Regions from separate parts of the Pseudomonas urethralis genome, predicted to be linked through region 2. Evidence: riboswitches for the same ligand, from Rfam matches in the RefSeq annotation. Region 2 holds a riboswitch; the other holds the start of a gene.
The links. A riboswitch is a leader RNA that binds a small molecule or an ion and turns the genes downstream of it on or off. The one in region 2 is predicted to bind cobalamin.
Positions count from the first base shown of each region.

Region 1: linked by a shared signal. The riboswitch ahead of cobW (cobalamin biosynthesis protein CobW) and the one ahead of L6D64_RS05080 (TonB-dependent receptor) in region 2 are both predicted to bind cobalamin.

Region 1 is NZ_BQIJ01000004.1:246,826-250,224, reverse strand. Features, by position in the region: gene L6D64_RS08935 (CbtA family protein) at 1-235, opposite strand, end outside; gene L6D64_RS08930 (CbtB domain-containing protein) at 243-428, opposite strand; cobalamin riboswitch at 526-748, opposite strand; cobalamin riboswitch at 1,643-1,847, shown strand; gene cobW (cobalamin biosynthesis protein CobW) at 1,948-3,015, shown strand; gene cobN (cobaltochelatase subunit CobN) at 3,019-3,399, shown strand, end outside.
Region 2 is NZ_BQIJ01000002.1:487,992-491,390, forward strand. Features, by position in the region: gene L6D64_RS05080 (TonB-dependent receptor) at 1-1,183, opposite strand, end outside; cobalamin riboswitch at 1,291-1,496, opposite strand; gene L6D64_RS05085 (GNAT family N-acetyltransferase) at 1,531-2,100, opposite strand; gene L6D64_RS05090 (carboxymuconolactone decarboxylase family protein) at 2,179-2,523, opposite strand; gene lpxO (lipid A hydroxylase LpxO) at 2,657-3,399, opposite strand, start outside.

The DNA.
Region 1 (3,399 bases), on a different contig from region 2:
CAGTGGTCGAGAGGGTGCGCTGCCAGCCATCTTCTGGCGACCAGGCTTCTTCGCCATGGGTGTGGCCAGCGCCAGCTTCTTCGCCGTGGCTGTGGTGCGCGGCTGCCGGGCTGGCCGCTTCGTAGGTTTCCGCCTCAAGGATCAACGGTGCGACCCAAAAGCTTTGCAGGAGGGTCAGCAAGAGGGCAGCGAGCAGGCCGCTGAACCCGGCTGTGCGGGCAATACGCTTGATCATGGCAGCCTCAGTGGCAGGGGAAGGCGGCGCTATGGCGCGTGTCGTGCGCGGCGTTGTGCACGGCTTCGATGTGCGAGAACCCGGCGAAGTAGACCAGGCACAGGCCGAGCAGGCTGGCACCGACGGCGATGACCACGCGCTGGCTGAGGGTGATGGGGGTGGCGATGCCATGTTTGGCGTTGGTGATGGGCATGACGCGATCCTCTGCTTTTTTGTAAGGGCAACGGACAAGCGCGGCAGTCCCGGGGGCAAGGCGCCCGAGGAGATGCGACAGCGCCCGCCCACCGCGGGGTGTTCATGGACGACAGGCCGGTCTCCGGGCTTGCGAGGAGGAGTTGGGCTCCTTGAAAGGCATCACCTTCCCATGCCGGACTGCGTGGCACAGTGGTCTGGACGCTTCGCTCGCTTACCGTTGCGGGGGCAGCACCGGCTTTGCCCGGCCCTGAAGGGCCTGCGACGCACCGATTTCCCGTTTCACCCCCGCTTGGGGGCACCTGACGCAAGGCGTAAGGAGAGCACGGGGCGAGGGAGACGTCAAATGTCATGCAGATGCAATGCTTGCTCTTGCTCTTGCTCTTGCTCTTGCTCTGCTTTTGCTTCTAAGCGCGCGGTAGTTCAGCAAACGCGGAATGCGACTTCAGGAGGCCGAACGCAGGCGTCTGGAGGGCCAGGGTGCGCAGCACCCCTTCGGCGCAGCCGAAGGCGCGAGATGTAGACTTGCGCAGCAAGTCGTAGGCCGCGCGGGCCCGGAGGGCGCCGGAGTGAGGGGACCCCGGAGCGCAGCGGAGGGGCCGGATGATGGGAGCCAGCGTTTTTTGGTTACTTTTTGTCGCGTTTGACAAAAAGTGACCCGCCGTAAGGGCGGAAAGGTGACTGTGCGTCGCCACCGCCAATGAATGCACTCGACTCAATCAAAACCATCGCTGTCCAGCTTTTGGCTTTTGGCTTTTGGCTTTTGGCTTTTGGCTTTTGGCTTTTGGAAGTGGGCTTTCAAATCAAGTCAACATTCATTTGCCATGGTGGCGCTGAATCAGCTTTTCGCCTTTACGGCGACCTACTTTTTGACTGGGCAAAAAGTAGGCAAAAACCCCCGCTCCCATCATCCGGCCCCTGCGCTTCGCTCCGGGGTCCCCTCACTCCGGCGCCTTCCGGGCCCGCGCGGCCTACGACTTGCTGCGCAAGTCTACATCTCGCGCCTTCGGCTACGCCGAAGGGGTGCTGCGCACCCTGGCCCTCCAGACGCCTGCGTTCGGCCTCCTGAAGTCGCACTCTGCGTCGCCTGAGCTACCGCGCGCTTAAAAGCAAAAGCAAAAGCAAGAGCAAGAGCAAGAGCAAGAGCAAGAGCAAAAGCTGACCGATGGGCTTTGTGGACGGGATGGCAACAGTTGACCACCCGCCACCCCCCGCGTAGCCTTGCGACTTCGAGGTTCTTCGGCACTGCCGAAGCTAAGACGGGAACGCGGTACAAGCCGCGGCTGCCCCCGCAACTGTAGGCACCGACAATGGGTCGACACAGCCACTGCGCCAACGCGCGGGAAGGCGTCACCCCGCCAGCTGCTTGATGCACTGGAACGGTGCAAGCCAGGAGACCTGCCTCGAGACGATTTCGACTTTCAACCGGGCGGGGTGATCCGGTGGCGAACGAGCCCGGCCGGCCTGGCCTGCGGCTTTCGTCCCGTGTGCCCGCACCAACCTGCCAAGGGCAACGCGACATGAAAACACTGGCCAAGCTCCCCGTCACCATCGTTACCGGCTTTCTCGGCTCGGGCAAGACCACCTTGCTCCGCCACATGCTCGACAACGCCCAAGGCCGCCGCATCGCGGTCATCGTCAACGAATTCGGCGAGCTTGGCATCGACGGCGAAATCCTCAAGCAATGCAGCATCGGCTGCACCGAGGAAGAAACCAGCGGCCGCGTCTATGAACTCGCCAACGGCTGCCTGTGCTGCACCGTGCAGGAAGAATTCTTCCCGGTGATGCGCGAACTGGTCGCACGCCGTGGCGACCTCGACCACATCCTCATCGAAACCAGCGGCCTGGCACTGCCCAAGCCCCTGGTGCAAGCCTTCCAGTGGCCGGAAATCCGCAACGCCTGCACCGTCGATGCGGTCATTACCGTGGTCGACAGCCCGGCCGTGGCCGCCGGCACCTTCGCCGCCTACCCGGAGCAGGTCGACGCGCAACGCAAGCTTGATCCCAACCTTGATCACGAATCGCCACTGCACGAACTGTTCGCCGACCAGCTGGCCAGTGCCGACCTGGTGGTGTTGAACAAGGCTGACCTGATCGACGCCGAAGGCCTGGCCAAGGTGCGTGCCGAAGTGGCCGAGGAGCTGCCGCCAGCCGTCAAGGTAATCGAAGCCAGCAGCGGCCGACTGCCGCTGGAAGTGCTGTTGGGCGTGGGGGCGGAGTCCGAGGCGCACATCGATGGCCGTCGCACCCACCACGACGCCCACCATGACGGCGACGATCATGACGATCACGACCACGATGCCTTCGACTCGATCTCCATCGACCTGCCCGAAGCTGACGAAAGCCTGCTGCTCGATGCCCTGACCCAGCTGGTGGTGGAATTCGGCATCCTGCGCGCCAAAGGCTTCGCGGCCATCCCCGGCAAGCCGATGCGCCTGTTGGTACAGGGCGTGGGCACCCGTTTCGACAAGCACTTCGACCGCGCCTGGCGCGCCGACGAGCCCCGCATCACCCGCCTGGTGCTGATTGGCCAGGACCTCGATGCCCCACAACTGGAAGCGCGCCTGCGCCAGGCCCTGGGCGCCTGACCCATGCACCTGCTGCGGACCCAGCCCGGCGGCTTCGTGCCAGACGACAGCATCGCCGACCTCGGCCAGACGCCCGCCGACCTGGTGATCCTCTGCAGCGGCGACTCGCACCTGGCACTGCTTGCCGAAACCGCCGAGCAGCTGCCAGACGATTTCCCCAGCCTGCGCCTGGCCAACCCGATGCAGGTGCAGAACCATGCCTCGGTCGACTTGTATGTCGACGAGGTCCTGCGCCATGCCAAGGTAATCCTGGTGTCGCTGCACGGTGGCGTCGGCTATTGGCGCTACGGCGTCGAGCAGCTGGTCGAACTGGCAACGCGGGGCGTGCAGCTGATCCTGGTCCCCGGCGATGATCGCCCGGACCCGGAGCTGACCGGCCTCGGC
Region 2 (3,399 bases):
GGTCGATGTAGTCGCCGCCCACGTCGTTGTACGGCCGGTTGCTGTCGACGTTGAAGCGCACCTTGTTGTACTCGACACCGACCAGCGTCTTGCTGGCCAGGCCGAACAGGCTGTGATCGAAGGTGAAGGTCTGGCGGTCGCCTATCTGCTCCTGGTTGTGCCTGATCTGCAGGAAGCTCTGGCGCTCCAGCTGCTCGCGGTCGGTGTCCCAGCGGTAGTTCTCGGCATTGCGCCAGTGGCGGCGGCTCTTGATGTAGTAGAGCTGGTTGCTGGCGCTGAGCTGGTCGTTGATCGCCCAGTCGGTGGTGAAACGGGTCCACTCGTCGTGGTAGCGCTGCACATCGTTCTGGACGTTGTAGTTCTTCTTGCGCAGGCTGCTGCGGTAATGGCCGTCGATCAGTGGCGTGCCGTAGTAGTTGGCCGGCTGGGCGTCGCCACGCTCGTGGGCGAGGGTGAAGCTCAGGTCGTCGTTGGCATCGAAGCGCAGCGCGGCACTGAGGGCCAGGCTGCGCGAATCGGTGCGGTCGACCCAGCCGTTGCCGGCCTGCTGGTTCAGGGTCAGGCGGTAGCTCAGGCGTTCGCTGAGGCTGCCGCCGGTGTCCAGGCCAAGCTGCTGGCGGTCCCATGAGCCGTAGCCCAGGCGCAGGCGGTTGTGGATGTCGCCGGTGAACGGCTTTTTCGGGATCACGTTGATCACCGCGCCGGTCGCGCCTTCGCCATACAGCACCGAAGCCGGGCCGCGGATCACGTCGACCTGCTCGACCATCCACGGGTCTACCGGGAAGGTCTGGGTGCCGGCCCCGGTATACAGGCGCGCACCGTCGAACAGGGTCATCACCGAGCCATGGCCGGTGAAGCCGCGCGCCGACAGGCCGGTGCCGCCATCGCCGGGGTTGCCGATGAAGGTGATGCCGGGGGAGCGGGTCACGGCGTCCTGCACGGTGAGGTTGTTGCGTTGCTCGATCTGTTCGGCCGTGATGCTGCTGGTGCTGGCTGGCGTTTCCAGGGCACTGAGGTGCAGCCGTGAACCGGCCTCGGTCGGCGTGGCCAGGTCGACGTGCTTTGGGTCACGGGTATCGGTGATGGCCGTGGAGGGGAGGCTCAGCACAGGTTCGTCGGCCAGGGCCGGCAGGGTAACGGCCAGGCAGGCCGCCAGGGGGTGAAGCTTGAAGAATCGGGACATGTCGTTCCACTGCTGCAGGAATGAATGGATCCCGGTGGAAAACACGCAAAGGCGCACCCCGTACGCAGGCGCACGCGGATACCGGCCTGCGCCCGCCCACCGCGGGTTGCCAAGTGAAGCTTCAGGCCGGTCTCCGGGCTTGCGAGGGTCGTGAGGCCTTCACCTTCCCATGCTGGCGCACAGTGGTGTGTCGAAGGCATCGCTCGCTTACCGTTGCGGGGGCAGCGCCGGACTTGTCGTGAACCACGACGCACCGGCTTCCCGTTTCACCCTGCGCACGGCGGCGCAGGACACCTGAAACTGGCGCGCATCTGACCATCGAATGGTCAGCGCGTCAAATGCGCGTGTCAGCGCCCGCGGCGGCGTGACACCCGTGCCTCGATGTTCTTGCGCCCGATGAGCAGGGGAGGCTTCTCCACCACTGGCTCATCGGCCAGCCACTTGTACATCACCAGGCAGTCGACCAACCCCAGGCGGGCGTGGCGATAGGCCTTGGGCAGGCGGCCCACGGTCTCGAAGCCCAGCCGGGTCCACAGCGCCACCGCCACCTCGTTGCTCGCCACCACCGAATTGAACTGCAACGCCAGGAAGCCCTCCTGGCGTGCCAGCTTCTGCGAGTGCTCGCACATCAGCCGGGCCACACCACGGCCACGTGCAGCGTCGCAGACCATGTAGCCGCAGTTGCCGACATGGGCGCCGGGGCCGGCGGCGTTGGCCTTGAGGTAGTAGGAACCGAGCAGCTCGCCATCCTCTTCGGCCACCAGCGTGTGCAGCGGCAGTTGCAGCCACAGCTGGCGGGCCTGCTCGACGTTCAGCTCGGGGTCGAAGGCGTAGGTTTCGCGGGCCTGGACGATGGCCTGGAAGGTCGGCCAGAAACGCTCGAAATCGTCGGGCGTCATGGGGCGAATGTGGATCATGGCGGTTCCTGCAATGGCTAGGCCGCCAAGTCTGGGTGGCGCGGCGCCGTCGCGCAAGGGCGGCGACGCCGTTTGGCTTCAGCCGTTGGCCTTGCCCAGCGCATCCAGGGCGCGGGCCGAGTAGACCAGCGCGGCCCCGGCGTTCATCGCCACGGCCACACCCAGCGCCTCGGCGATCTCCTCACGGGTGGCGCCGTGCTTGACGGCCTGTTGCGAGTGCACGGCGATGCAGCCGTCGCAGCGGGTGGTGACGGCCACGGCCAGGGAGATCAGTTCGCGGGTCTTGGCGTCCAGGTGGTTGGTCTTGGCGCCCGCGCCGCTGGCGGTCATGTAGCCGGCCACGGTGTCGGGGGACAATTGCTTGAGATCGCCGATGCCGGCCATCAACTGCTTACGGTAGGCGTCCCAGTCCATCATGCTCATCGTCTTCACCTTGGTAAGGTTGCGAGTGGAGCTTTCATGCTAGTCGAAGCCTGGGAAGCGAGACTTGTACTTTAGTGCTGGCCAGGATTGAAGCGGCCAGACAAGGCCGCTTCTGCAATGGCCAACGTGCCGGTCAGATATAGACGAACACCAGCACCAGGGCCGCGACCACCAGCCACTTCTCCAGGTAGTAGCGCATGCGGTTGCGCTTCTTCAGCGCCTTGCCACGCTCGCGGATCTTGTAGATGCGGGTGAACAGGCGGTTGATGCCACCGGTCTTGTCGCCGGCGTCGTTGGGCGCAGCGGCGGCGGCCATGACGTTGCGGCTGAACCAGCGGTTGAACGCGGTGGCCCAGCGGTATTTCAGCGGGCGCTCGATGTCGCAGAACAGGATGATGCGGTTGTGCTCGGTGGTATTGGCGGCGTAGTGGATGTACGTTTCGTCGAAAACCACGCCCTCGCCATCGCGCCAGGAGTATTTCTCGCCGTCCACATCGATGTAGCAACCGTCATCGTTCGGCGTGTCCAGGCCGAGGTGGAAGCGGTACGAGCCGGCATACGGGTCACGGTGACGGACCAGCTTGGCACCCGGTGGCAGGGTGGCGAACATTGCCGCCTTGACCGTGCCGATGCCTTGCAGCAGCTCGGTGGTGCGCGGGCACAGGGTCATCGCCGAAGGGTGGCTTTCGCCGTACCACTTCAGGTAGAAGCGCTTCCAGCCGGTCTTGAAGAACGAATTGAAACCGACGTCGTCATAGTTATCGGACTTCTTGATCTCGCCCACGTGCAGCAGTTGCTGGGCTTCGGCGCGGATTTCCTGCCAGTGGTCCTTGAGCGGCTGCAGTTCGGGGAACGCCTCGACCGGCAGGTAAGGCT